Linked DNA regions of Thalassoglobus sp. JC818. The protein of the gene in region 1 binds, or shares a complex with, the protein of each later gene. Links are inferred from orthologs where the notes say so. Each region holds a gene or a part of one and is shown on either strand. Other genes may lie near its edges. The genes, in order: hisF and hisH.

Region 1 (14,906 bases):
ACGCTCGAAGCTGACACTCAAAGACGTTTCCTGATGTTCGTTCTCGGTTCTTGGGTTCTCTTCAACTCCTTTCTTTCTGCGATCGTTGTGTTTGCTTCTGAGATCAATTGAAGTGATTCGCCTTGATCACGCTCAGGAGGTTCACGATTGGTTGCACCTTGCGAAGCAGCCATCGGCGCTTGACAAGTTGGATCGTGGAAAGCATGGTGTTTGACTGTGTTAATGGGAGTTCCTCAATTCGTCTGGATTCCGGGCGGATGATTGGCAACGAGTCAAATGCAGGTAGACAATGCATTCATTCAACTTCGCAATCGTTACAGCATGGGCCTTGGGGCTCACTTCGATTATGTTTGGATCGACTCTGATTGCCGACGACCTCTTTGAAGAACTCGACCAGTACGTGGAACAGCGTCTCACTGAGTTCGATCAAATTCCGATCGAGCGTCAAACGCAATTGAACAAGCTGACGAGCTATATTCGCGCACGTCAGGCGTCTGATCTGCCCGTGAAGATGACATTCATTTGCACACACAACTCCCGGCGCAGCCATATGTGTCAGCTCTGGTCGGCAGTTGCGGCTCACTATTTCGACGTGGAGAGCTATCAATCATTTTCAGGCGGAACAGAAGCCACCGCCTTCAACCCGCGAGCTGTCGCTGCACTGAATCGAACAGGAATGAATATCGAACTGAATCAACCCGGTTCAAACCCTGTCTATGTCGTTCGATTCTCGAAAGCCAGCCCGGTTCAATCTTGCTTTTCGAAAATCTACGACAGTCCGCCGAATCCATCCTCTGAGTTTTGTGCTGTCATGACGTGTTCGAGTGCTGACAAGAGTTGCCCGGAAGTTCAAGGAGCGCAGCTGCGCGTGGCGATTCCTTACGAGGATCCCAAAATTGCCGACGGAACGCCGGAAGAATCACAGGCGTATGACAACCGCTCAGCTCAAATCGCTCGTGAGATGCTGTATGTCTTCGCCCAATTGAAGAACGACAATTCCAACGTCGGCAAATAGAACCCCGAGTCTCTCAGAGCGATGTGAGAGTCTGCCCAGAATTGTGGTTTACTATGGCAGGTCGAAGATGAATGAAGCTTGCAGCCGATGAGCAGCGGCGGAATCTTCGTCAACGTTTGTGCGGACGCCGTACAGATACTCAACGCCTGTCGTTACTCTCTCAAGCGGTGTCCAAAGTAGATTCACAGCGAGGTAAGTTGTCTTCTGCACATCTGACGGTGGTTGCAGGGGAGCGTTATCGAGGGTGTTTTCTGCGTAGGTGAAGTTGGAGCTCAGCTCCTCATTCCAATCGTGGGTGATGCCGACCATCCAGCCAAACATTCCAACTGGTTCAACGCTCGTCAACGAATCAGGAGCTGCATCGGGAAGCGAGCGAAAACTTCCGATTCCCTTTCCGAAGACGATCTGGCTGTAAATCTTCGAACTGGTTCCGACTGTCTTCACCGCGCTGAAGTTGAATCCCCAGCCAAATCCCGTCGTCACGTCATCGTGAGGCATTTGAAATCCTCCGATGCGCAGGACATTCGCTGCCTGGAATTGTCCCCAATCAGGGCTGTAGCGGATACGCGAGACGAAGTCCGGCGCGACAGTTCGAACGTTCCCGACGACTCCTGGCGGAAGTTCGTAAATGAACGAAGGATCTTCGACCGCGACGGCTGCCGTCACGTCTTCTGAGAAGCCGGGCAGACCAGTTGTCCAGCGCGCGAGCGCCTGGCGTCGATTGACGCTCGAGACTGAGCCTTCGAAATCGAGAGTCGAAGGAAAGGCGCTGACATCTGTGAACGTCGTCCAGGTTTTCCCGACGAGCAGCGGTCCAACTTCCCCGTAAGCGTGTCGCAGTCGAAACGTCGAACCGTCTCCAAAGAAGTCGCCTTCGACGTAGATCTGGATCAATCGTTCGTTCGATGCCCAGCGAGTATCGAAGCTCATCCGCGTTTGACGCGCATGGAATCGAGTATTCGTCCGGGGAGGGGCTCCGACCGGAATACTCGTCGTGATGAAGGAGTCCATCGAGTCGATTGGAGAGAAGTCGTAGATGAAGTCCGCTTTGACATAGCCACCAATCTTCATGGCGACGTTGTCTCCGACAACAATTAGCCCGCCCTCAAAGTCCGGAGCTGAATAGAGGTCGGTTCCAATCCCGAAGGAAGTGTCATTCGTGTTGAAGCGTCCTTGAAAACGTCTGAGGTTTTCAAACGGAGGCGATGCAACAATCGACGACGATGGTTCGGCAAAGACTTCATCAACTTGAACAGGAACTTGAGGGAGTTCCGGCAGCAAGAAGTTGCTGTCAGGTGGAGGCTCCTGCCCAGAGAGGTTCTGGGCGAACACAACGATGAGCAAGCCGATGACCAGCGCGAATGACTTTGACATTGTGCGTGCTTTGATCACCTTGGGACCTGCCAGTCGAGCAAAACTGGACACCTCTGAAAACGGCGACTCCATCAGATTGTTTTATGAGTGAATGATCAACTTCGCTGTGTGTTTCAGGCGGAATACATCAGCAGAGTTAAGCCGCCCGGCGCTCAACCTGCGAGTGATTAGCAGTCTTCGGTTTGTACAAGTGCTCGCGAGTGGATGGCATACCTGAGATGCCTTTCGATGCGCGCTTTCTGCCGATCGTCTGGTAGATACATGCCGATCCATCTCCCAAAGCGAACGAGACGCCGGCGAGGTACAACAACCACATGCGGTAACGTTCTTCACCGATCATTTCGATGGCTTGCTGCTCGTGTTGGGAGAGTTTCTGACACCACAGTTTGCAGGTTAAAGCGTAGTGATCTCGCCATCCTTCGACATCGTGAACTTCGAATTTGTGGGCTTCCATCGATTGCAGCATGTGCCCGATGTGATCGAGTTCACCGCCTGGGAAAATGTATTTCGCGAGCAGCCGACGTTCGGGACGCATTTTGCGGAACTGCTTTTGAGTTGCTTTCGCAGGCCGTGTGATTCCGTGACAGAGGAACAATCCGTTGTCCGGCAGCAGCTTGTTGACCGTCTGCATGTATAGACCCATGTTGTCGATGCCAACGTGCTCGACCATTCCGATGCTGGCAATCTTGTCGTAAGTCCCGGTCAGGTGGGCGTAGTCTTTGAGCTCAACCGTAACGCGATCTTCGAGCCCGAGTGATTGGATTTTGTTATTCGCGAAAGCGAGTTGCTCTTCTGAGAGTGTGATTCCGTGGGCTTTCACGCCGTACTCTTTGGCTGCATGACAGACGAGAGCACCCCAGCCGCAGCCAATGTCGAGAAATGTTTCTCCCGGCTGCAGCATCAGCTTACGGCAGATCATGTCGAGCTTGTCGTGCTGAGCCTGCTCGAGCGAGTTCGACCAGTCAGTGAAATACGCACACGAGTAAACCATTTCTGGATCGAGAAACAGCGAGTAAAACTCGTTGCTCAAGTCGTAGTGAAATTGGATGAAGTCTTTGTTCTCAGCTTGTTCTCGGTGAAGCCCAAGTTCGTCACCTGCATAGCAGTGGTCGACATCGGTCGATTCCGCAGTTCCCAGGATGAACGGGAACAGCGATTTGATGGCTTTCCACTTGCTGATGCCTTTGAGGTTTCGCCGTGAGTGTTTTGTGCGGAGATCGGCGAGAAAGGTGTAGAGATCAGCACCGTGAAAATCGATGTGCTTGAGTGCGAAGTGGCGAGCCAGATTGTCGAGTGTCGGTCGCCGGATCAGTGATGTCACAACGCCCGGGCTGGAAATCGAGACTGCCCGGCCGGGGATCACAGAATCTCCGAGGGGAATCTCAGTTCCGTCCCAAAGCCGGATCGAAAACGCTGCATTGACGTGCTCAGCGAGATGAGTCCAGAAAGATTTTGCGGCGGCAAGCTGGCGAGATTCCTTCGAAGGCATATCAGACATCCATCGTCCATGATGTGGGAGTGTCAAACTGTCTCGGTGAGTTATCCAAATCTCTCATAGGGGTCAACCCGAATCCGCACCCGGATCGAGGCTGTAACGCGTCCAGAATGGGACGATTCGACCGTTTGAGACACAGCTTGGGAGAGTGAGGCTTAGCACCCGGTCATTTTTCGCAAAATTGTGACAAATTACGCACTCTCTCCAGGTTCTCGAGCTAGCGTTCAGAGTCCGGGATCAGGCCAGGGGTTCGGGATGTGCGCAAGCATTTCACTTCTACGGGCAAAAACACTTCTCGCACACTCGCTGCGTCGACGAAAGAAGGACTCGGTAGGCCGTGGAACGAACTGAGATCGATTCCCCTGAACATCCCGTACTCGCCGAAATTGCTGATATCGAGCGCGATATCCAGCTGCTTCGTGAAATGGATGAACGGGTGAATCAGCGTTCTGAGGGCTCACAGAATGCTCCGACTCCGTCCGAGCGACCGAAGCTAACGAATCGCAATATCTGGCCATTGCTGTCCTTAAGCCTGAACATGTTGCTCCTCGCTGGTGGATTCAGTCTCTTTTTGATGCTCGGCGGAGTGAACTGGCTGCAGGCAAAACTGACCAAAGTCGATCGAAAAGCAGGCTACGCGACGAATCGAGAAAGCTTCTTTGAGTGCTCACCGGTTTCAGAGGGAGACATTGTCGTCGTCGGAGACAGCCAACTCGATTTCGTCGAATGGCACGAACTGCTGGGAAGCGAAGTTAGAAATCGTGCCGTTAATGGAGCGGTGCTGGCAGAAATTCAGCGTCGACTCTCAGAGATTGTCGACTGCCGTCCTCGCTGCGTCATCGTGAATGGTGGGATCAACGACTTTCAGGGCGGAAGAGATGTTGAAGAAGTGAAGCAGCAGTTTCGGTCGATGCTCACAATGCTGGCCAACAAAGATTTTGAGATCATTCTTGTCCCGTGCTTCCCGATCAATTCGCGGATTTATCACGAACAAATCGTGCGGACACATCCGAGAATTCATCCTCCAGAACAGGCGGAAGTCGGAGCTCTTGCTGAGCTCATTAACGAAGTGAACGAGACTTCTTCAAAAGTTCACGTTGTCGATATCAGTCCTTTTCTGAATGGAGAGGGAGAGCTCGCAGAGGAATACACGTTCGACGGGCTTCACATCAACGGTTCAGCGGCAGTGATGCTCGCCGACCAGATTCGCGGAATCCTCGAAACGATCCCAACTGCTTCCGCTGAGAACGTGGCAACAGCGACCGAATAATTTGAACGGCGGTCACTCACAACGATGCCGCAATGCTGCTGCGATGTGCTTCGAAAGCAATTCGATATACGAGCTTAAACAAGCTCAAGCGATGAGTTGCTTCTCTTCTTCTTACGACTCACCGGCTGGAGTGAGACCTAACCGCCATTGCCTTTCCATTTCAATCTTAGTGCTTCGACTTCGATGAAGTGCGATGCCGGTGAGGGGTTGCTGGCTCTCGTTAATCAAAGATGGTTGATCCGGTTCATTTTACAGGTGAACGGAGTAGCAACTCACCGACGATTGTCGGTAGTTTGCTGACTGTGCAATGAATCACGCTCCGTGGTTCAGATGAACGCTCGCTCTGTTCAAATGAGTCTGTAGCATCGAAGGTTAAACGATCATGGACGAGTCGACGCAGCAACTTCTCTCTCTGCTGGTTGTTGTCGGTCTCGGTTTGCTGTTCGGCAAAGTGAGTCTGCGAGGAATCTCGCTGGGGACATCGGGAGTCGTGTTCGTTGCCCTCGTCGCTGGGCATTTTGGATTCCGCGTGCCTGAGACAGCCGGCCAAATCGGTGTTGTGCTCTTCGTCTACTGCCTGGGAATCGGAGCCGGGTCGAGTTTCTTCCAAGTCCTGTTCTCACAGGGGAAGTCGTTGTCGCTGATGGCAGGCGCGATGATTCTCTCGGGTGGGCTCACGACGTGGTTCTTGGCTCAGGTTTTCAGTTTGAAAGCAGATCTTGCCGGTGGGCTCTTTGCCGGAGCGTTGACCAGTACTCCAGCCCTCGCTGCGGCGATCGATTCGCTTCCTCCCGGTTCCAAAGCAGCTGTCGGTTTTGGAATCGCTTATCCCTTTGGCGTGATCTGTGTGATCGTTTTCATTCAGTTGATTGCCAAGCAGTTCATCAACTCGGAGGAGTTGCAGAAATCTGATGACACACAAGCTTCAGGTGATGGCGCAATTTCCAACGTGCTCGTGGAGATCTCCAACCCCGCTGTCATCGGTAAACGACCCAGCCAGGTGACGTCATTGTCGAACTCCAAGTGCCAGATTTCTCGAGTACTCGTCGATGGACGTTTACAGCCCTTGAAAGGAGATTTTGTTTTTGAGGCTGGTCAGAAGGTTCTGATCGTGGGTGGAGCGAACCGACTGGGAGGGATTGTTGAAGTTCTCGGGCAATCAACCGAAAGCGGCGACTACATAAGAGACACTGATCGTCAGCGGCGACGTGTTGTCGTGACTTCCAGTGAGGTGGTCGGAAAAACTCTCGAACAGCTTCATCTTCGCAGCCGAATGGGAATCACGGTGACGCGAGTCTTTCGGCAGGAGATTGAATTTGTTCCCAGCCCGAAGGATGAGATTTACTTCGGAGATGCACTGACCGTGATTGGAGAGCCGGAAGCAATTTCTGAGTTTGTCCGGTTTGCAGGCCATCGTGAGCGGACGCTTGATGAGACGGATCTGATTTCGCTCGTCGCAGGGCTGAGCCTTGGTATTTTACTGGGGCAGGTTCGGTTTGGCTTTGGCGATTTATCGATCACTCTCGGAATGGCGGGAGGACCGCTCATCGTCGGGCTGATTCTGGGACGCGTTCGAAAAATCGGTCCATTGGCAGTTCGTATTCCGCCCGCCGCCAAGTTGTTGCTGGGAGAAGTTGGACTGGCGCTGTTCCTCGCTCAAGCTGGTGCGAGTGCCGGGCAGAAATTTGTATCGGTGATTGCACAATACGGGCTGGTCTTGTGTCTGGTTTCGATTTGCGTCGTCACCGTTCCGCTGATTGTGGGAGTGGTCATGGCTCGCCGACTGTTCAAGATCGGATGGTTAGAAGCACTCGGCGGAATCTGCGGAGCGATGACTTCCACTCCGGGGCTGGGGGCGATTACTTCGACGGTCGATTCGAGTCGGCCAGCGACGAGCTATGCGACCGCTTATCCGCTTGCTCTCATTCTCATCACGCTCCTGACACCTGCTTTGATCGCATTCATTGGCTGACCAATTCACCAGCGGTGTTTTTATCTAGCGAGAACGTCACTGATTTGGGCACGACCTGAAAACGTCTTGCAGGTATTCATGCAGAAAGGGCGACCGTGGAACTCGGTCGCCCTTTCAAGTTTCTAAAGCTTACTGAATGAGGCAGATAGGCTTACTCTTCAACTCGGATGATTCGAGAGTCATCGAACTGGCGACCATGTCGATCAACAGCCTGAATGTGAATTCGGTGAGTTCCGAGTGGGAGTGAAGCAGGCAGATTCGCTTTCCAGAGGTGAGTCGAAGCTTTCGGCTGCGGGATTTCTGTAAACAAGCCAGCGTTCTTTTCGAGGATCTTCAACTCGGACTGATAAGTTCGCAAGTACTTCGGATCAATTTCGCGAGCGTGGTCCATTTCGATCCACTCTCCATCGGCGACTCGCATCTTGACTGTGGTGTGCTGGTCGCCGTTGAAGACGTTCGCGTAGACGAGCGATTCGTGTGAATTGTCGGGAGTCACGACTTCGGGAGCATCCATTTCCATCTGGTAGTTCGATCCACGACTGGCGGCGTAGTAGTCGAGTTTGTAATCGTTCCCGTCGAAGTTCAGGATGGAGTATCCGTTCGGAGCACCGTCGGCCATGGTGGCGTGAGGAATTCCGCGTTCATCTGGTGTTCCTCTCCACCAGCTGCCGCACACAGTGACGTTAATGATGTGGTGATGCGGTTTTGGTCCGTTCCAACCGTCAACGTCGGTGATCCAGACGTGCTCATGATGATGCGTATGACCGGAGATTGAGATGCAAAGCGGACGTTGTTCGATAAGTCGATAGAGGTCGTGGCGATCATGCACACCAATGATCGGAATGTGCATCATGAGCACGACCATCTGGTCTTCAGGAATCTGTGCGAGGTCGGTCTCAATGAACTTCAGTTGTTCCGGGCCAATTCCGCCGCGGTATGTGGAGCGACCGTCGCCTTGCGGGACAACCCATTCGATGTCGTCGACGACGATAAAGTGCACAGGACCATAGTCGAATGAGTAGTACGACGGACCGTAAAAATGCTCAAAGGTTTCGTTTGCAAGCTTTCGGCTGGGGGCGTCCATGTTGATGTCGTGATTTCCGACGACGTTGTACCACGGAATGCCGAGCAGCGCGACGGTTTTATTCATCGCAGGCATCACACCCAGATCATTGAACACGATATCTCCGAGTGTGACGCCGAAGGCTGCATCTGTTCCGATCAGTTCTTCGATCACGTCATGGGCGATGTAATCGACTTCTTTCTGGTTTCGAGGTTGGGTATCCCCGAACATGATTGCTTTAAAGTTCTCAGGCTCTTCCTGAGGCGTCATCGCAAAGTCCACGGACTTTGGCAGTGGGCCCGTCGGGAGAACTCCTGGATACTTAGACTTTGGGGACCCGATCGGTTTGTGGTGATAGTAAAACTGTGGCAGGTTCAGTTCGTTGAGCGGAGTCCGCCAGTTTCGTGGCTTGATCACGAAGAGAGTCGTGTCACTCGAAATCGGCAACTCGTACCGGCCTTCTGAATTGGTCGCGACGATATCGGAACCATTCGATACGCGAACGCCTTCCAGCCCCGGTTCACCGGGATCAGCTACGCCGTTTCCGTTCTTGTCGTGGAAAACGAGTCCTTTAGCTGTGGGAGGAGTGTCTTCGAGAGAGACAGAAGTCTCGCCGGGCAAACTCACCAGCATGAGACTGAGGAGTAGAACTCCTGTGACAATTGTCAGTAAAAGCAAACGAGCCATCGTCTGGATTTCTCCCAGTGAAGAATGTACGAAGAATGTGCAATTTCAGAGTTACGTCAGCTGTCAGAAGTCTTTCAGCCGAGGACGCGACTGTCGACCCTCACACGCGATTCTTCACGGTGAATTCGCAGAATGAGTCCGACGTCGAATCAATCAGAGATCGGAGTTCAGCGATTCCAGCCTTCCACGTACTCGTCACTGAAGAGTAACTGGAGACGTTCTGCTCGCTGGCCTTCGGAATCCGCGACGACTTCCAGCCCCTTTGCGAGAAGCTTCATCTGTTCATCGTCAGCAACTTCCGACGCCCCTTCCGCTCGTGAAATTCGATCGAATGCAGCTGCGAGATCGAGGAGCCCACAGCGCATTTCCAGAAACTGACGTTCGAGAATCTGTTTGGCGGTCATTGATTGGGACATGATGAGCCTCTTGAGGTTGGTCAATTCTCTGACCGAAATACTGTGAATTTCTCTGCAAGCGAGTTATTGACTTCACTCGCTTTTTGTCGAGAGAGGAATTCGTCTCACGGGAACGTTGCGTTCCTGAAGGTATTGTTTGGTTTCGTCGATCGAATACTCACCGTAGTGGAAAATGCTGGCAGCCAAAGCTGCGCTGGCACCTCCTGCAGTGACAGCTTCGTACAGATGCGAGGGATGTCCTGCGCCTCCGCTGGCAATCACCGGGATTCCGACGGCATCTGAAACAGCCTTGGTGATTTCGATGTCAAAGCCATCTTTCGTGCCATCGGCGTCCATGCTTGTCAGCACAATTTCGCCGGCACCGAGTTCTTCAACTTCACGAGCCCATTTCACCGCATCGAGACCAGTCGGCTTGCGGCCTCCATTGATATGAACATCCCAGTAGACTTCTTCAGACCCATCTCTGCCGGGGCGAGGAATCACGGCGAGATCTTTGCGGACTCCCGGAATCGCTTCAGCTCCGGCAACTGGAACTCGCTTGGGGTCGATGTTGACGACAATGCACTGGCTTCCGAATCGGAGAGCAGCTTCTTTCACGAATTCAGGATCTTTGACAGCGGCGCTATTAATTGAAACTTTATCGCAGCCTGCGCTGAGGAGTCGCCGAATGTCTTCGAGGGTCCGAATTCCTCCGCCGACTGTGAGCGGCATGAAAATCACTTCGCTCGTCCGTTGAACGACGTCGAGAATGATGTCTCGCTCTTCGTGGCTGGCAGTAATATCGAGGAATACGAGTTCATCTGCCCCTTCTGATTCGTAGCGTGAAGCGACATCGACCGGATCGCCAGCGTCGCGGAGATTCAGAAAGTTGACTCCTTTCACGACACGGCCCGCATGGACGTCGAGGCAAGGAATGATTCGTTTCGCTAGCATTTTCTTCAGTTCGTTGATGTCGGCAGTTGGACGAAACACAAAGTGTAGCGATTCTCTTCGAGAGAGCAAAATTGACGGATGGAGGATCAACTCTCATACTGCGACTTCCAATCCTTTCATCATTTCATTTCAGCTCAGAAAGTTATGTGTCATGTTCGACCCCGCCATGTTCGAGCGAAAAGCTGATGTCCGCGGAGTTTACCCGAATCAGATCAACGAAGAACTGGCATGGCTCGCCGGAAAGTACCTCACGCAGAGCTTGAAAAAAGAGCTTTCGGGCGCAGCTCCGAAGGTCATGGTGGGCCGCGATGGGCGAACATCCTCCCCGGCGATTTACAGCTCGCTGATTCAGGGAATCGCCAGCGAAGGGGGCGAGCCAATCGCTTGCGGACTGTCGACGACGGACATGATTCAATGGGGAGTTGGAGAAGGAATCTGTGGCGCGGTTGCCGGTGTAATGATCACCGCTTCGCATAATCCGCCTCAGTACAACGGCATTAAATCAGTCATGAAGAGTCCTGAAACGGGCGGTATCGATATTCTGCGACCGCTCGATCACATGGCTCCGCGCTACGAAGAAGACTCAGACAACGGAGCGACTCCGGCTGCGACTTGTTCTCCGTTTCCATCCAACGGAAAGATGAATCTGCAGTCTCGATTTGTCGATGCTGCGTTGACCCGATCGAATCGTTTGAAAGACGCAAAAGGCAAAGTCGTCCTCGATCCCGGAAACGGCGTCGGTGGGCTCTTTCGTCCTCTGCTCAGCCGAGCTCTCAAAGCCATCGGTGCCGAAGTCGAACTGCTGGCAGTCGCAGAACAGATTGACGGAACGTTCCCAACTCGACCTTCGAATCCAGGTTTGCCAGGAGCAGTGAAACTCCTGCAAGAGACCGTCGTTGCAGAGGGTGCTGAGTTCGGAGCTGCCTTCGATGGAGACGCCGACCGAGTGTTCCTCGTCGATGAATGGGGACAATTCGTTCCCGGCTCGGTGTTGCTTGCCGCTCTCGCCAAAGCGATGGTCGAAAAGAATGGCGGCAACGGATCGGTCGTTTATTCCGCCGTTTCATCATGGCTCGTTCCGGAAACTGTGCGTGCTGCTGGCGGCAAAGCGATTCTCTGTCGAGTCGGACAGGATGCTGCCAAAGTTGCTCTCACGAAAACAGATGCTGTCTTCGGTGGAGAGTCTTCAGCCCACTACAACTTCCCCGACACTTACTGTCTCGACTCAGGTCTGTTCGCGCTGGTTACGTTCTGGGACATGCTTCTCGAAACCGGACTGAAGTGTTCACAGCTTTTGGGTCAGTTGAAGCCTTGGCCGGCCAGCGGCGAAGTGAATCTCCGCGTCGAGTGCAGTGACTGGAAAGCAATGAGTGCAGAAGTCATCTCGACGATCAAGAAGGAGTATGGAACCGACGAGAAGAACAGCTACGTCCTCGACATCGATGGCGTGAGCGTTTTCCATCCGAGAAAGCCCGAGTTCGCGACAGTCGACGATGTCTTCACGATCGACAAATCTGGCGATCCAACTGGCACGATCTACCGTGAAGTTCAGAATTACACTCCCGACTGGTGGTTCAACATTCGTGCTTCCAACAACGAACCGCTGCTGCGCGTGAATTTCGAATCGCGAGATGCAGCAGACGTGACCGGTCGGACCTACTCATTGATCTCCCGCATTCGCGAGATTTGCGGCGACCGAGCACGCGTCGACGTCCAGGATTGGGGAAATCTTAAGTAGTCACTGCTTGACTGAATGAAGAGGCGTTCCCCTCGCTGGTCTGTAACCGGTGAGGGGACTTTTCGCCAGCGTTAATTCTGAATCGCGAAGGTGGTTTCGGAGTATGCTCGAATCGAGCAGCGTGCCTGAAACCATAAGAGCGCACGAAAAAAGGAACCCGATTCATATCGGGTTCCTTTTTGCATTCTTCGCTGACTCGGTTCTCGGAAACCGTCCGATCATCATCGATTCGATTCCTGAGACAGCAAACGCTCTAACGTGTTTCCGAGATGTATCGGTTCGCTAGTGAGACGAACTGCGAAGCACTCTCGAAGTGGAGCGTTTTACAAAAGCCGCTTAGCTGGCGGACTTTTTCTTCAGTGCGACGAGTCGTGACTTCGTGCGTGAAGCGGTGTTCTTGTGAATCAACCCTTTAGAAGCAGCCTGATCGAGACGCTTGACCGCGAGTCGGACAGCTTCATCAGCATCAGCTCCACCTTCTGCGGCAGCAGCCCGAGCTTTCTTGACAATAGTTCTGAGAGCAGAACGAAGATTTCGATTGTGCAACCGACGTTTTTCGCTTTGACGAAGTGCTTTTTGTGCGTTAGGTGAGTTTGGCATTTGCTTTCAGGGTTCCAATAATTGGACGGCTGCCGGAGACACTCACAAATACGGTGTGGATGGCAGCATGTTGAATCGCGTAGTCTAACGGTCGATTTCGATGGTTTCTAGAGAAATCGAAGTGCGAACAGTGAATTTTTCGTGTCCCTTCTGACATCCCGGACGCGATTGGCTAGAATTCGTCGAGAAACGACAATGGCCCCGAAAATCGGGTGCAGATTCATCGGCGACGCATAAGCGGGAATCATGACGGAAACGAGTCACACGAACGCATCCCCCGAATCAATCGATTCAGAACCTTGTCCAACTCCACTGGACTGGCAGGATGTCGTGCGTGCATTTCTCGAAGAACGTCGCGAGGGTGAGATCGCTCTCGGACGGTCGAAACTCACAGCAACTCAAATCGGGCAGGGGCCGCCACTCGTGTTGCTTCCAGCTTCAGGGTGCTCGGCCAAGATCTATGCTTTGCTGGCGTGGCTTTTACGGGAAGAACGGCAGCTGTGGATTTTCAGCGAACCGAAGTTCGAACGAACTCCGTCCGCACGCAATCTCATCCCCGAATTGGCAGCTTCGTATGCTGAGGCAATTCGGGACTTGTTCGGCGGACCGGTTGACGTCTACGCGCCCACGTTTTCGTCGCAGATTGCGATGAAAATGATGATCGATAGTCCGGAATTCCTCAAAAACGTCGTCCTCCAGAGTGCCTGGGCACATCGTCCTCTTAACTGGACAGAAACTGCTCTCGCCCGATCCGGAATGTGGATTCCGTTTTCGATTCGGCGAGTTCCGCTCTGGCTTTCGTCGCAAGTGGCCAACCATCGTCCCTGGTTTCCTCCATATGACGAAACCCGTTTTGGATTCCTTCTCAGCGAAACATACCGTGTTTCAGTCAGCGAGAACTGTCGAAGAATGCTGGCAGCTGATGCGACGGATCTGAGTGCGGAAGTGTCGCACATCCAGAAACGAATCTTGTTGCTGAGAGCTGAGGGCGACGGAGCGATCATCAATCGCGAAGAAGATCGGTTGGAAAAAAGTCTGCCAGCTTGCGATGTAGAGTGGATGCACACTTCCGGGCATTATCCGTTTCTGACCCATCCGCATCGACTGGTCAAAATTCTGCGGGCATTTTTTGAATGTGCTTCTGAGGAGTCGCATGAATAACGTGGTTAGCTCGCAAAAGCTGGATGTCATTGCTGTCGGTGCTCATCCCGATGATGTCGAAATCGCCATCGGTGGGACCCTTGCGCGTCTTGTGAAGCAAGGTTACCGCGTCGGCATCGTCGATCTGACGGACGGTGAACCGACACCCAAAAGCCCCGGCCCGGAAGTTCGTCTGGCGGAAGCAGAACGGGCTGCCGAAATTCTGGGTGTGCAAGTCCGCATCAATCTCGATCTGCCGAACCGAAAATTGTTCGACAATTACGAGTCACGCGTCGCACTCGGAAAAGTTTTTCGCCGCTACCGACCATCGATCGTCTTAGGAATCGCCGAAAAGACACCGATGGCCTCCCCCGATCATTGGCAGGCGATGCAAATCACCGATGCAGGAGTTTTTTATTCACGACTCACCAAATGGGACGCGGAATTTGACCACTTGCCGGTTCATACAGTGAAACAACAAATCTGGTATCCGCTCGGATTCGGTTCAATGAAGTCGACCGAGCAGCCCGGAGCTTTTGTCAGCGACATTTCCGGATGCCTGGAACAGAAAATCGAAGCGGTCAAAGCCTATCAGACGCAATTTCCACCCGGAAAAGAACGTGTTTTTCATCTGGTCGAGAGCCAAGCTAGGCTTCTAGGTCAGACACACGGTGTTGAAGCAGGTGAGCTGTTGGTCTCGCCAAAACCGATCATGGTGAACGATGTCGTCGAGATGTTCGGTGAATCGGGACGAGACACAGGTGAAGAATTTCAGCAGCAGGCTGCTCCCAAACCGTAGTTTTTTGAAACTTCTGAACGGCCGGGCAGGTACACTTTCAGATACAGACGCTTAAAAATGTCTCCTCAGTGAATGGGGATTTCACTTACGATGCTGCACGTCGTTGTTGTACGTTCGAATCGAGTCGATTCTTGTTTGAATTGAGAGTTCCTATGCCGAGTTGTTCCGCACGATTACCGTTACAACTGCTTCAACACTCCTCAGCATTCGTTTTGCGAGGGATTGCGATCGTGGCTGTGATCTGTTCATCACTGTCGCACGCGGCAGCGGAAGATGCGTCGCTTGGAAAGCGAATCGAGAGTTTTTCCTTGAAGGACCATCGCGGGAAGACTTATTCCCTTGACGACTTTAACGACTCTAAAGTGGTTCTGGTCGCGTTCCTCGGAACAGAGTGCCCGCTCGCC
Region 2 (14,708 bases), on another replicon or contig:
ATTATTTACTTCTCAGCGAACATCCAAGAGTTCGACTTCGAAGTGCAGAGTTGCTGATGGTGGAATGACGGGAGGAGCACCACGATCGCCGTAGCCGAGTTCCGAAGGAATCTCGAGTTCGATCTTGCCGCCTTCCTTGAGAAGCTGAAGACCTTCGGTCCAACCCTTAATCACACCACCCAGCGGAAATGTGGCAGGTTCCCCACGGTCGTAGGAGCTGTCGAAGACGTTGCCGTTGTCGAGCCATCCTTTGTAGTGACAGACGACAGTGCTTGCGGCAGTCGGTTGAGCGCCTTCGCCGGGTTCGATGATCCGGTATTTCAGTCCGCTCTCCGTTGTCTTGAGTTCTTCTTTTTCCGCCGGCATGGGGTCTTCACTTTCCTTTTTAGGGGTGTCGGTTTCTCGATGCAGATCACCGGCAGCGAAGACGGCGTAATGCTTCAAGCTCAGAAATTTGTTGAGTGCGTTGTTGACGTCTTCTGTTGTCAACGCGGCGATTTCTTCTTCCTGTTTTGCGTAAAACTCCATCGTTCGATCGAGATACGCTGTGTTCGTCAGAGTTGTTGCCAGTTGACGATCGTCGGAACGATCAACAGTTTGTCGCTCCAGATAGCCGTTCTGGGCTGCTTCCAGTTCTTCGGCGGTGACTCCCTTCTCGAGAAGGAGTTCAATCTCTTCTTCAATGGCATCTTCAACCTTGGACATGTTGTCAGGATTGGTGATGGCATAGACAAGCAGAGTCGTGCGAGGATCGATCGATGAACCTCGAAGGATTGAGCCAACTCCGTAGGAGAGCCCGTCTTTCTGGCGGACTCGATCTCCGAGCCGTGATGAGAGTCCACTACTTCCGAGGACGTAGTTGCCCATGACCAGAGCAGGGTAGTTTGGATCATCGTCGGTGATCGGGAAGAGTGTTCCGGCGAGGTAAGTCGCATTTTCTTTCCCCGGAATCAGGATTTCTTCACGACCTCCGTGAACGTCGACAGCTTCTGGACGACCGACTCGTTCGAATGGATAATCTGATGTCCAGTCGGCGAGAATCTCTTCAACCAGAGGTTGAACCTCTGAGATTTCAAAGTCGCCGACGATTGAGACTTCACCGTTGGTTCCGTTGAGGAAGTCTTTGTAGAGACGTTTGATCTCGTCGAGCTCTGTCGCTTTCAGCCGTTCAATTTCTTCTTCGATCGTCGGTGTGTAGCGAACGTCATCAGCCGCGTAGTCCTTGCTAAGTGCGCGAGAGACAGCAACACGAGCGAGGGCTGTGGGGTCGGTGAGTTGTTGTTCGTAGCTGGCGACTTTCGCGTTGCGAATGAGTTCGAGTTCTGACTCTGGCAGCGAGGGGTTTCGAACGATGTCTTTGAACAGTTTGAGAACTTCGGGAAGGAATTCACGTCGAGTTTCGATCGAGAAGTTGATCAGTCCCGGAATTCCAGAACCGGACAGCTTGGCTTTATTCTCATCAAGTGCGTCCTGAATCTCTTGTCGGCTGAGCGACTCTGTCCCGCGAGTCATCAGTGTTGGAAGGAGTTCTGCAGCTGTAGCCAGTCCCTTGAGTGAGTCTGTGTCTCCGTAGCGGAAATTGAACTCGAGGACGACCGCTTCGCCTCGCGTTTTCTTAGGGAGAAATGCTGCTTTCACCCCAGTCGGAAGGTCGACTCGGGAGGTGCGAGACTCGATGTTCGCTGGCGACACATCAAATGCTTCACCAGCTGCGACCGCCTCGCGACCTTGGTAGTCGCCGATCATTTCTGCCAGTTCCGGAGTTTGCGGAACGGTGACTCGTTCTGGCTCTTCGGTCGGGATGAAGAGTCCAGCAGTTCTGTTATTTTGTTGCAGGTACTTCGCTGCGACGCGCTGCACGTCTTCCGGAGTGACTTTCTCGAGTCGATCCCGGTACAGGAACATCAAACGCCAGTCACCTTGTGCTGCCCATTCGCTGAGTTGAACCGCGAGTCTACTGCTGTCGGTGAGCGACATTTCCCAAGTCTTCAGCCAGTAGCGTTTCGCGCGTTCGACTTCTTCTTCGGTCACTCCATCTGTCCCGATGGACTCTGTGATCTCGAGAAGTTTGGAAAGCACATCTCGCGGGTCAACTCCCGGGGAAGCTTCTGCCATCAACCGCAGAACGCCTGGATCGTGCAGAGCGTAGGCAGCTCCAGAGATGCTCGCTGCGAGTTTGGACTCAACGAGTCCGGTGTAGAGTCGTCCGGAAGGGGACGATGTCAGAATGTGTTCGAGTGTATCGATCGCGACATAGTCAGGATGAGCACCTGAGCAGATGTGATAGACCGCTGCGGCCAGTCCAACGTCTCCGACGCGGCGAAGCGTGACGAGTCTTTCTCCGTCTTGGGCAGGCTCTTCAGTATACGTGTCTTCAAGAACTCGGTCAGGCCGAGGGATCGAACCGAATCGCTCATCAATTTCCTTCAGGGCAACTTCCGGATCGAATGCTCCAGCGACGATCACCATTACGTTGTCGGGCTGGTAATACTTCCGATAGAAACGCTGCAGCGATTCGACGGGAACACGCTCAATATCGGCGCGGTTTCCAATTGTCGACTGACCGTAGTTGTGCCATTCGAACGAAGTCGACATGACTTTCTGTCCGAGGATTCGACTTGGCGAGTTTTCGCCTGATTCGAACTCGTTGCGAACGACCGTCATCTCTGATTTAAGGTCTTCACCTTTGACGAAGCTGTTGACGAGACGATCTGCTTCCAGCTGGATCGCGAACTTCAGATTCTCTTCGCTGGCGGGGAGCGTTTCGTAGTAGTTCGTTCGATCGAGCCACGTCGTTCCGTTGAACTGGGCTCCGTGTTCTTTGAGCACTTTTGGAATGTTCGGATGGTCCGGAGTTCCCTTGAATAACATGTGCTCAAGCAAGTGAGCCATGCCTGCTTCGCCGTATCCTTCGTGACGCGAGCCGACGAAAACTGTCATGTTGACTGTGACTTGAGGTTTCGAAGGATCAGGGAAGAGAAGCACCCGGACTCCGTTCTCAAGCTGGTACTCAGTGATTCCCTCCACTGAGGTGATTTCTTCAGCGCCAGTGACAATTTGTTGTCCTGATATCATCATAATCATCCCTGAAATGAAGAAGCACAATCCGTTTCGGAACATGATGGGAGTCCTCGTAGCCGATTGAGAATGGAAGCCGTCTCGCAGGCGGATGAGCGAATTGAGTGTCTCATGATTCAATTCCTGCTGATACTAACAGCGAGGCCTGGATTTGCAAACTCTTCAACAGTCGAGTGTTGCATGCGATAGATGGACTGCGGACGCTTTTCTTTGCACGGCGATCCGCCGTCATTTGGGCCACGATGATCTTTGACGTTTTGGCTTGGTGTGGCAATAGGAAGACTGGGGAAACCAATGTGTCAGGGATGACTTTTCGTTCTGACTCCGGGGCGAATTGGCTGGTTCCGATTTCGGGGGAGAGCATCACTGTCTTCGAACAGACAAAAGGTCGATGAAGTGCGCATCGGCCGCCTTTCATTGCTGAAGCAAATCCCGGAACTCCGCATGGACCTTGAGTGTCACTCCAGCTCGAACGACCTTCGATCGCAAATTGTCGATGTGTTGACCGAGGAAGCATCCCAAGCTTCGAGTGGACCGGTCCGCAGAATGCTTCTTCGTTCTGCGTGTGAAGTCATCGAGACTCAAATTTTTGATCGCGAGATCCACTCGCCAGCTCAGAGGGCAAGCAAGGCGGGGGGCCTTATCGAAAATCGCACGATCCTCCGCGTTCAGTGAAGTGAGCTTCGGTTGTCTCGATTTCGAGGTTGGAATCGAAAATTGCCGATGGGTTTCTCAGTCTGAAGCTTTGGTGCAATGCATAGGTTTGGGGGATCGTTCCATCACTTTCTTTATGAGTGAGTCGAGCGATCTGAACAAGCCTCTGTCAATTCGGAACGGTCTTCACCTCGCGTTTCCGGTTCACCCATTTCTGTTTATGAGGCGATATTGAGAGTTCCTTGAGGGCCAGTCCTGGAATGAGAATTTGAGGCAATCGGCCAAGTCACTTGTGATCGCTGATGGGTTGTTGCTCCAGTGAGGATTTATTCCAGATTGTGAGAAACTTGTTAAGTCTCTGATGCCCGGGGCAAAAAACGAAAAGTGCAGCGCAGCATGGAATTGGGCTCAATTCAATCCGGCAGAATCTCGAAATAGTATCGGTCTGGTCACACCTCGTTAGCGGGTGCCTGGCTGGTGAATATGACGAGTCAGGAATCCGGGGAATCTTCTTCCATAGCTCATTTTTTTATTGACAATTTGCGACGATCCGAGAGAATCTGGAGGACTGAAAGAGAGCGTTTTCAATCCCCTAACCTCTGTCCCTGTGTCGTCATTCTGAAGGCCGAATGAGTCGGACCTGCTGACGCAAATTGCTTATCCAAGGGACTGGAAAAATGGAATTGGTGGGTGGAGAGAGTACGGATTGACCGTCGCGGATGCGTTCATTTCAGTATGAAGATGGTCATTCGAGTGTTTCAAAAAGTTTTCATGTCGTGAAGTCGGTATGAAGAGGGTTTGAAATGCGGCCAGTAGATCAGACGGGATTTTGGTGTCGAGGTTCGCAGTCTTGCGAGCGGCACCACCCCGATTGAATGTTTTGATTCCGTTGCGTTCGACTTGATTGTTTCGAAGATTTCTCAAGAAATCAGATTCGAGGCATCGGTCTGCGGCAACAGTCCATGGTCTGAATCAATGATTCGGAGTGTGGGTTTCCAGACGATCGTTCCGTCCTGCGGAAGAGATTCGTCTGTGTTCGAGATTAGTTGATCGCGGGGATTCCATTTTCCTCGCGGATTTGTGATTCGACCTGACGGAGGAATCTCCGTCGAATCACGTTGAGATTGTGGAATTTGGTAGAGACGACACGGACTTTTCCGCGCGTCATTGTTGAAAAGTCACTCATTGACAGAGATGAGGGGAGATTGGTTTATGGAGTTTTCCTTCGAGGTTGACCCAGAGGTTGACATCGCACTTGGCATTGAATCCGCTTACAGCGACGATGGAGCTGAGTTCGAAGAGGGTGTCGAGGAATTTGACATTTGCGGGTACGATCCGCTTACTCCAACTGAGGCGAAACCTGGTTCCGAAGATAAAGTCAAAATGTTGGCCGCACGTTACTCCGCTGGAGTTCCACTGTGGCACGACAGTGACTGCTATGATCATGGTCCAGACCTTCAAAATGCTCTGACCGATTCCGACGTCAGCGGAGTTGACGAGTTGGATGAACTTGAGATCGAAGAAGAGTAATTTTTTCGAAAGTGCTGAAGTTCGATGAAATCATCAACCGAATTTTCACAAGTTGTGAAAATTCGGTTTTTTGTTTGCCCCTGTCCGGTTTCTCTGTGTCTCTCAATCGAAGCATGATTCGAGAGTTAGCTGGCTGAACTCAATTCGGGGCATTCAGAAAACCACGACAGGCAGATTCATGATTGGAATTATCGATTACGGGATGGGCAACCTGCGAAGCGTCCAAAAGGCCTTCGAGTTTCTGGGAGTCCATGCGCAAATCGTGAGTCGTCCGAGCGAGTTGGACCAGTACCACGGATTGATTCTGCCGGGAGTCGGGGCATTTCGAGATGCGATTCAGGAAATCCGTCAGAAGGACTTTCCGTCTGCTCTCCGTGATTCTGTCGATTCCGGAAAGCCGCTTCTCGGAATTTGTTTGGGACTGCAGCTTCTCTTCGAAACGAGCTACGAAGATGGAGAATATGAAGGCTTGGGATTAATCGACGGGGATGTCGTTCGGTTTCAGAATGAGCCGGAACTCAAGATTCCCCACATGGGCTGGAATGCTGTGGATACCGTTCAGACCCATCCGTTGTTGGAAGGAATCTCAACGGAATCGCATTTCTATTTTGTGCACAGTTTTTTCGTCCGTCCCAGCGATCGAGTGACCGTCATCGGGGAGACGACTCATGGAACTCAGACCTTTGCTTCAATCGTAGCAAAGGGAAACCTGATGGCGACTCAGTTTCATCCGGAGAAAAGTCAGCGGGTCGGATTGCAACTCCTGAGAAACTATGCCAATCTCGTTGAAGAATCTGCGACAATTCGGAGTTGAATGTCGGTGATCAGTTTTCAGTTTTGCGGAGTGAACTCTTGAACCATTTGCTGCGAATTGGATGTCTCGGACTTTTGGTCGACACAATTTTCACTTCCGCCGTCTTTGCTCATCCCGGACATGGTGCGGTCTCTTCCGAAAGCACCGCGCATTACATCATCGAACCAGTCCATGGTGGATGGATCGTTGGATTGTTGCTGCTCGTCGTGGGCTGGGCTGTTTTCTTTCGAAAGAAGCCCGCTAAGAAGTACGCCCGCCAAACTGTGCGTGGCACTCAGCATCCGCGAGACCGATTCCATCAATAGACGATCGATGCTTTACCCCATCGGAGCGATGTGAGGGGCTGATGCTTTGCCCTCATTCTGTGGCTATCGTTTCAGTTCGAGTTCCCTGATCGGATGAGAGTCAGCGAGCCCAGGTCGATTCCCTTTTCACCGGCCAATGAGTTTATTTTGACGCGAATTGGATAAACCCCAGCTTCGAGGTCGTACTCATCAATCTCGAGAGTCGCCCAGCTCGATTTGTCCTGGTAGTTCGTTGAGTACAAATAGTCCGGTTTGGGAACGAGCGGTGGATCGAAGGCTTTGGGAATGTTAACGGCGGTTGTCTGATCGCCGATTTCGATGCGAAGTTGACTTCCAACGCTTTCAAGCGGACAGGTGTATTCGAGGCTGATTGAATATCGTCCAGCTTCTGTCACTTCGATGGTCCACTCTGGATAAGCGTCCGTGTTTGTCCAATCAGTGATCCAGCTGTTGGCATACCCGGCCGAAGTGTCGCCGGTGTAGCGAATCCCTTCTCCAACGTCCGGGATCAAGAAGGCTTCATTCGCCGGGAGCCGAAAAGCATTCCGGGAGGGATGACCCACTGGAATGCGCACATCATCGAGCGAATCGAGATCGATCGTCGATCGCCATTTGAGGTAGCTTTCACGGAGTTGTGTGACCACTTCGGGATGGAATGCAGCGACGTTTTTCTGCTGGCCTGGATCGGAAACCATGTCGTACAGCTTCCAATGCTGAGAGTCGGCCGATGCTCCCTGAATTGTGGCTCTCCACTGATTCGTTCTGACGGCTGCACGAAAGTGTTTGGGGCGAGTCATTCGATACATATCGGTAAAGATCGTCCGGCTCGGCCATTCGGACGGGGAAGTCGAATCGGTCAGGAGCGGAACGAGAGATGTTCCGTTGAGTCGCTCTCGAACTTCTTCAGGCACTTCAACGCTGCAGAATTCTGCGAGTGTGGGCAGCAAGTCGAGATGTGAAGCGATTGGCTCCACCATGGTTCCGGATGAAATGACATCTGGATAGCGGACCAGGAGCGGGACGCGCGATCCGCCTTCGTCGATCGACGCTTTGCGTCCTTTCATTCCCGCGTTGAACCGATCCGAGTTGGCCCCGTTGTCAGTCAGGAACAGAACTATTGTCTCGTCTGCGGAAGTTTCATCGAGGGCGGCGATCAGTCTCCCGAAATTGTCATCAATGTTCGCGACCATGGCGTAAGCACATTGCGCTTTGGTGTCGAGCCCCATCTTGTTGAAGCGATTCCAATACTCATCCGGAACGCGCCAAGGTGAGTGAGGGGTGTTGTAAGCGACATAGCAAAGCCAAGGTTCGTCATCGTCTGTCTGAATGAACTTGATGGCTTCATCAGTCAGAAAGTCAGTGATGTAGCCCTGTCCCTGAATCTCTTCTCCGTTGTGCTCAAGCGGTGGATCGAAATAGGTGTTCCAGTGACCGGCGCAGAATCCGATAAACGTCTCGAAACCCTGTCCATTCGGGTGCATTGGCATGTGTCGTCCGTTGTGCCATTTCCCAAAGCACGCGGTCCGATAGCCAGCGTCTCGGAAGAGTTCGGCAATTGTGACTTCCTCTGGACGTACGTTTTCGAACCCTCGGGTGACTCCACTCACTCCGGTTCTCAAGTGGTCTCGTCCGGTGAGAAGACTCGCTCGCGTTGGGGCGCACACCGGGCTGACGAAGAACCGTTCAAATTGTGCTCCCGAACGAGCGAAGTCGTCGAGATTCGGAGTCTGAAGGTGCGGATTCCCATGTAAACTGAGATCGCCATATCCCTGATCATCAGTCATGACAATCAGCACGTTCGGATGCTTTGTCGCTGCCCAGCACAGATTGCTGAGAAGCAAAGCGGCTCCAGCGATGGCGAATGGCGTCCTCACGAAATTCGCAAAGTTGAACGCGCTTTGTTTATGCATGAGCACATTCTGAGTTTGTTTTACGGGCTTTTGGAATGATGAGTTCATGTGAGTTCGCGAAGACCGTTTCGAAGCATGCTCTGGCATTGCGACGTCTTCCAATTCAGGGAACAACCGTGTTGGAACGATTGAGATGGGTAAATTATCGAATTTGGCTTTTGTGTGTTGCTGATTCTGATTGCTTCAGTCGGTTCCGTCAAACTCGCAGGAAGATTGGTTTAACGTGATCAATCGTGCGAACCGTTAATTTCATTCCATCTTCGAAGAGGCACGGAACCGTCAGGAATTGACTCGATCGGCGACACAATCGCGGCATTTGATGGCATTGGTTTCTCCTGGATGTGATTGTCGAAGAATGATTGATGCGGTTCATTGTCGGTCGTGACGACCTGTTCCGTTCTGCTCTCCGCCAACGGCAGTGAGCTGATTTGTGCTCTATGAGTATTTCCGATCGTGAAATTTTTCTCTCCAAACTTCCGCAACTCGCTTCTCAACCGTTCGATCACCGCTGCCCGGCAGTCGTGGGTCGGGGGTGGACTGTCGCAACAGGTGACGAGAACCCGGCTCTTTCTGAAGAAGCAGCTTTGGGTTTGGCCGATCATCGCTGTGATCTTGTTGTTCGGAATTGGTGTCTTCGTACAGTCCGCGATCGAGCAGACCATGAAGGCCAATCTCAGCGCCGGGTTGACGGCGTTTCGAGATCTTCAGGCAGAGATGCTCATCAGTTGGCTGCGTGTTCAGGAATCAAATGCTCAAGCTGAGGCGAATGACCTCGATGTTCGTCAGCACATCTACGAGCTGATCAAAACCGATCCCAGTGAGAAAGCGGATGCTGAGACACTGGCTCGAATTAGAAATGAGCTGACGAAAGAAGTCTCCGCTCTCCTTTCTTCTCATGCGTATGACGGATACTTCGTCGCAAATCGAGATCACGAGATCATCGCCAGTTCGGATCAAGAATTGGTCGGTCAGAAGAATGTTCTGGAATACGACAAATTTCTGGATCGAATTTTCGACGGAGAAGCGACCGTCACTCCTCCGTTTCCCAGCGTTGTTCGAATGGATACCGAGCAAGGTGAGTTGAGAACCGGACAACCGGTGATGTACGCAGCTGCTCCGGTTCGTGATGACAGCTTTCAAGTTGTGGGTGCGCTCGCTTTGCGGATTCGACCCGACGAAGAGTTCACTCGCATCCTTCAGTTGGGACAGGTTGGAGAGACCGGGGAAACATACGCTTTCAATCGCGATGGAATGTTGGTTTCGAACAGTCGTTTCGATGACGAGTTGATTTTGCTGGGGCTGATCCCCGACGAAGCGGATTCAAAATCGATCCTCAGACTGCTGGTTCGTGACCCTGGCGGAAACATGACGACAGGTTATCGTCCCAATCAGCGACGCTCCAAGCTTCCGATGACGTTTATGGTGCGAGATGCGATCGCTGGGAATACCGGTGTAAATGTCGACGGATACAATGACTACCGTGGCGTTCCCGTCGTGGGTGCGTGGACTTGGATTCCGAACTACGACATTGGCGTGGCTGTTGAAGTCGATGTCGCTCAGTCTTACCGTCCGCTGTTTATTCTCAAGCAGACGTTTTGGGGGCTGTACACATTGCTGGCACTCGCTGCCATCGCCATCTTCATCTTTACTGTGATTGTGGCCAAGCTGCAGCGAAAAGCACAGGCGGCAGCGATCGAAGCGCAACAACTCGGTCAATACACACTCGAAGAAAGAATCGGCTCGGGAGCGATGGGGGAAGTCTATAAAGGGTTCCACTCAATGCTTCGCAGACCGACGGCGGTGAAGTTGCTCAACCCGGAAATCGTCAACGACACTTCCGTCGCTCGCTTCGAACGTGAAGTTCAAATTACATGCAAGCTCAACAATCCGCACACCATTGCGATTTACGATTACGGTCGGACACCGGAAGGCGTGTTTTACTACGCGATGGAGTATCTCAGCGGAATTGACCTTCAGAAGTTGGTCGAATCTTACGGTCCACTGAATGAGTCTCGAGTCCTTCAAATTCTGGACCAGATTTGCAGTTCACTTTACGAAGCTCACTCGCTGGGACTGGTGCATCGAGACATTAAACCCGCCAACCTGATGCTGAACCGTCGCGGCGGGGTTCCCGACGTCGTTAAAGTTTTAGACTTCGGTCTGGTCAAAGCGGTTGATGATGACAAGCAGTTCAAAATGACTACTGCGGATTCGTTGACTGGAACTCCACTCTATATGTCACCGGAAGCCATTCAAGCTCCTGCGACTGTGGACGCACGGAGTGATCTGTATGCAGTGGGAGCGGTTGGCTATTACCTGCTGACGGGAAGACCGGTTTTCCAGGCCCGAAATCTCGTCGAACTGTGCAACTTGCATGTGACTGAGGCGCCAGTTGCTCCTTCAGAATTCACTGGGGAGACAATCACCGATCAACTCGAGAGCGCACTGTTGAGTTGTCTGGAAAAGTCTCCCGCGAAACGACCACAGACAGCCCGAGATCTGTCGATGCTGCTTCGCCGTTCGCCACTATTTCAAGATTGGACGTTCGAAGACGCGGACGCCTGGTGGGGGAAATTCGAACGCGGAATCCGCCCTGATCGTCCTTCTGCCTCGCAGTCGTCGACGAAGAAACAAGGCGAAGCGACTTCAAGTGCGAAAGATACTTCTCGCACAGATTCGGGAGATGACGATCCGCCGTCGTCGATGGATCGAACGATCATTCAGTAATGTCGATCAACAAGAATTCTTCTACGAATTCGAATCGCTCTTCTCTTCTTGAGGTTGATCGAGCACGACACGAACTGTCGCAGCTTTGATGATCTTGTGCAGTTTCTCCGTCCCGTCGGTGAGCCAGCCGATCGGGTTTCCACGGTTTGCCATTTTCGGTTTTCCGCCGTTGGAAATGGGAGTTGGCCCGTAAAAGATGCAGAACGCATTCGCTGGCGGCCAGTAGCCGAGTTCACCGATCCCAAAATCGGCTCGAGCATCCGGTTCGGGATCACAGGCAACGGGCGTCTGGAAATAGATTTCGTCTCCCCACCAGTTTGCTTTGGCTTCAAGAGGAAGTGCTTTGGCGATGGCCTGAGCTGTCTCGCTGTCGTTGAGTTCCGCTCGTAGCGTGACGTTGTTCAGCACGATTCGAATCGGTGTGGGCATCGATGACATCTCCTAGCAGAGTTTGTTGTCGCTGATTCTTGCTCGAAGGACTTCTCTGCTTCAATGTTGGTTGCGGACGTGCGAAATAAATCGATAGCCTAACAGATCGTCGACGTTTCAAGAGTCTGTTCGTTCGAAACGATTCCAGTCCGCGTAGACTCATCTGATCACGGCAATTCGGGAAACACACCTTTCTCCAGGAAGATACACATGAAAAACATGACCTGTGGCTTGTTCACCTTGGTCACGGCAGTGTTCAGTGTTGCAGTTCCCTGTTCTGCATTTCTCTTTTCTGCGGGGCTGACGATGGCGGACGAGCCGCTTCCGGTTCTGTATCAGGACGACTTCGAAGGTGGCGCCGACCGATGGTCTCCCACAGATGACTCGAAGTGGAAAATCACGGCAGAAGATGGAGATCACGTTTATCATCTTCTCGGCAAGAGTGACTATGCTCCTCCGCACCGGAGTCCACACAGTATTTCGTTGCTGAAAAATCTGTCTGTGAGTGACTTCGTCATCACCGCAAAAGTAAAGACTCTGCAATCTTCGCGAGCCCATCGAGACATGTGTCTCTTTTTCGGGTATCAGGATCCGTCGCATTTCTATTACGTGCACCTTGGCGAGAAAACTGATCCGCACGCCAATCAGATTTTCATCGTCAATAATGCCCCTCGCGTGAAGATTAGCGAACAGGTCAATAGTGGGACTCCCTGGAAAGACGACACCTGGCACACTGTGAAACTCGTTCGCAATGTGGATGATGGATTGATCGAGGTCTATTTTGACGACATGAGTTCGCCTCAAATGGTGGCTCACGATCAAACGTTTCAATGGGGGCAGATTGGGCTCGGATCTTTTGACGACTTCGGAATGTGGAACGACCTGGAAGTTCGCGGTCGAAAAGCTGTTCGTGACTCAGATCAGTAAACTCAAACGCTCAACGCCATCTGAATTGTCATTGCTTCATTCATCATCCTGATTCAATCGAAACAAGGAATAACCAATGGTTAAAACTGCCTCCACAATGCTGCCTCTCGGCAATGCAGCCCCCGATTTTTCACTTCCGAACGTCGACGGGAAGGACGTCTCCCTGAACGACTTCGCAGGTAAGCCGCTGCTGGTGATGTTCATTTGCAATCACTGCCCGTTTGTCGTCCACCTGCGTTCTGCTCTGGCTGAGTTTACCTCGGAGTACCAGATGAAAGGGCTAAGCGTTGTTGGCATCAGCGCCAATGATGTCTCGACACATCCGCAGGATGGTCCGGAAGAAATGAAAGCTGAAGCGAAGTCAGCCGGGTACACGTTTCCCTATCTCTACGATGAAACTCAGGAAGTCGCCAAAGCGTATCACGCTGCCTGCACACCGGACTTCTTTCTCTTCGACAGTGATCACAAGCTGGTCTATCGAGGACAGTTCGACGACAGTCGCCCGCAATCGGACATTCCGATTACTGGTCAAGACTTGAAGGCTGCCTGCGATGCTCTTCTGGCGGGTGAGCCCATTCAAGAGGATCAGAAGCCAAGCATCGGATGCAATATCAAGTGGCGTGAAGGAAATGCTCCCGCTTACTTCGGGGGATAACACTCCGCCGCTGCAGCACATCTCAGCAGCGATTTGAGCTCGAAGATGTGACTTTGTGAATCGCTCGTCCGAGCCAACATGCAAGAGGTACTTTCCTCATTGGTTGTTGGCGCGGACGCGTTCATTTTGGGGCGTCGATTTGGTCAGAATCTGTCTCGTCGCTGGCCGATTCTGCTTCCAAGCGTTGAGAGACGATTGGTTCGATCGACTGCTTCCAGAATTCTGCGAGTTTGCGTTCACCAGTCAGAGTGGGGTGAATCGCGTCGGCGAGGTGATCGGGATCGATCGAAATCGACGAGTTGGCGTCGATCAACATGAGATCGCGGTCATCAGCAACCTGAGTGAGTTCATCCCGCAACCAATTGCCGAGCTCTTTGACTTCGCGCACATCTTCAGGCGTTGTTCCGAGGGAGGCGTCAAGCTGCGAATCCGCTTCGGGATGTGCGGCCATGAGTTGGATGCAGATGATCGGGACGGCTTCACAGTCTTCGATTTTGTTCAACAGCAGATCGAGGTTTTTGCGAAACTGCACGACACCGGCATCCGTCGGTTGCTTATTGATGCCCGACTGAGGTGCAAACTGCGGAGATCGTTGGAAGATGCGATAAGCAATGACGTCGTAGAGCACGAAGCTTCCGAGCAACCGCTCCCACAATGGGGCCAGCGTGCGTTGTTGATGTTGTTGCTCGTCGGGAGTTTCGCTGACGACGTAAGTCAAGTCATTCCATCCCAGATAGAGCAACACGAAGTCCGGTTTCAGCGGGCAGACGCGGCTTTCGAAACGGTGCAGAGTGTGAAACAGGTTGTACCCCGGGACTCCCGCGTTCAGGACTTCAATCGTGAAGTTCGATCCATCGGGAATCGATTTCTGAAGTCGCTCTTCAAGAATCCGGGCAGCTTCCTGGCCGTCGCTGGCGAAATATCCGAACGCCGAAGATCCGCCGAGAACTGCGATGCGAAGAGTTTCTGCAGCTGCATCTTTTTCGATTTCGGGTCCACGAAGGCCGAACTGGTTCGTGCGAATGTCGAACGATCCGGACTTCAGCCGGAAGTTGTTTCGAAGAGTTGCTCCGTTCACCGGGTCGGGGACAAAGAGGTCAAGTTGCGGAGCGAAGCAGTTGGTCGTCCAACCTCTTGAAGCGATGTAGACGCGAAGCGAGAGTTCTGAGATCACAATTGAGACGGTGAAAATCAGAAGCGCCAACAGCAGAAATAACCTGAGCCGGGGCCGTTTTCGGGACCCGGCTCGGGTGGTTGAACGAGTGGAGACGTTCAAGGGTAGAGCATCTTTCCTAAAACTATGTCGCGTTTAAGAAGCTCGACGTATGTAGTGAAGCTGTGAGTTTGAACTAGTCTCGGCAACTGTCGAACAGGGCTGTCGAGAGGTAGCGTTCCCCGGAATCGGGAAGGACGACGACGATAGTCTTGCCTTCGCTTTCCGGACGGGCTGCGACTCGGAGTGCAGCTGTCATCGCTGCACCACAGCTGATTCCGCAAGTGATGCCTTCTTCACGGGCGACGCGCGGAGCCATTTCGAAGGACTCTTCGTCCGTGACTTGAACGACTTCGTCAACGAGGCTCATGTCCAAGTTGTTCGGGATGAATCCAGCACCCAAGCCCTGAATTTTGTGCTTACCAGGTTCTCCTCCGGAGAGGACAGGACTCGCTGCGGGTTCGAC

Evidence for each region.
Region 2: the proteins of hisF (region 1) and hisH are in contact, whole or in part, in a crystal structure (PDB 6RU0), measured with the Thermotoga maritima proteins. The link is inferred for Thalassoglobus sp. JC818 from one-to-one orthologs. Residues at the interface, in WP_004080486.1 of Thermotoga maritima: Met1, Leu2, Ala3, Arg5, Ser40, Glu41, Asp45, Glu46, Ala70, Glu71, Ile73, Asp74, Ile75, Pro76, Phe77, Asp98, Lys99, Ser122, Gln123, Glu161, Thr195, Leu196, Asn247, Arg249, Glu251; in WP_004080484.1 of Thermotoga maritima: Asn15, Arg18, Arg22, Arg117, Leu118, Pro119, His120, Met121, Gly122, Trp123, Asn124, Asn134, Gly135, Tyr136, Tyr138, Val140, Tyr158, Glu180, Lys181, Ser182, Ser183, Lys184, Ile185.

Annotation. Positions count from the first base shown.
Region 1 is NZ_JBFEFI010000012.1:35,948-50,853, forward strand. Bases 8,296-11,246 are described here. They hold hisF (imidazole glycerol phosphate synthase subunit HisF), read right to left. Parts: upstream 10,226-11,246; coding sequence 9,365-10,225; downstream 8,296-9,364. Other genes in these bases: AB1L42_RS21590 (calcineurin-like phosphoesterase family protein), read right to left, coding at 8,296-8,876; AB1L42_RS21595 (hypothetical protein), read right to left, coding at 9,044-9,292; AB1L42_RS21605 (hypothetical protein), read left to right, coding at 10,377-11,246. Outside these bases: AB1L42_RS21560 (MFS transporter), read left to right, coding at 1-34; AB1L42_RS21565 (protein-tyrosine-phosphatase), read left to right, coding at 290-1,015; AB1L42_RS21570 (DcaP family trimeric outer membrane transporter), read right to left, coding at 1,067-2,389; AB1L42_RS21575 (cyclopropane-fatty-acyl-phospholipid synthase family protein), read right to left, coding at 2,526-3,887; AB1L42_RS21580 (GDSL-type esterase/lipase family protein), read left to right, coding at 4,222-5,154; AB1L42_RS21585 (TrkA C-terminal domain-containing protein), read left to right, coding at 5,537-7,126; more of AB1L42_RS21590, read right to left, coding at 7,278-8,295; more of AB1L42_RS21605, read left to right, coding at 11,247-11,963; rpsT (30S ribosomal protein S20), read right to left, coding at 12,300-12,563; AB1L42_RS21615 (hypothetical protein), read left to right, coding at 12,810-13,724; AB1L42_RS21620 (PIG-L family deacetylase), read left to right, coding at 13,717-14,502; AB1L42_RS21625 (redoxin domain-containing protein), read left to right, coding at 14,655-14,906.
Region 2 is NZ_JBFEFI010000004.1:17,390-32,097, reverse strand. What follows is about bases 4,506-7,258. They hold hisH (imidazole glycerol phosphate synthase subunit HisH), read left to right. Parts: upstream 4,506-5,440; coding sequence 5,441-6,076; downstream 6,077-7,258. Other genes in these bases: AB1L42_RS11235 (sulfatase-like hydrolase/transferase), read right to left, coding at 6,453-7,258; AB1L42_RS11240 (hypothetical protein), read left to right, coding at 6,115-6,381; AB1L42_RS11250 (hypothetical protein), read left to right, coding at 4,945-5,262. Outside these bases: AB1L42_RS11255 (insulinase family protein), read right to left, coding at 13-3,078; more of AB1L42_RS11235, read right to left, coding at 7,259-8,291; AB1L42_RS11230 (serine/threonine protein kinase), read left to right, coding at 8,745-11,018; AB1L42_RS11225 (cyclophilin-like fold protein), read right to left, coding at 11,040-11,447; AB1L42_RS11220 (hypothetical protein), read left to right, coding at 11,658-12,374; AB1L42_RS11215 (thioredoxin family protein), read left to right, coding at 12,451-13,029; AB1L42_RS11210 (SGNH/GDSL hydrolase family protein), read right to left, coding at 13,151-14,233; cysK (cysteine synthase A), read right to left, coding at 14,379-14,708. UniProt on the Escherichia coli protein: IGPS catalyzes the conversion of PRFAR and glutamine to IGP, AICAR and glutamate. The HisH subunit catalyzes the hydrolysis of glutamine to glutamate and ammonia as part of the synthesis of IGP and AICAR.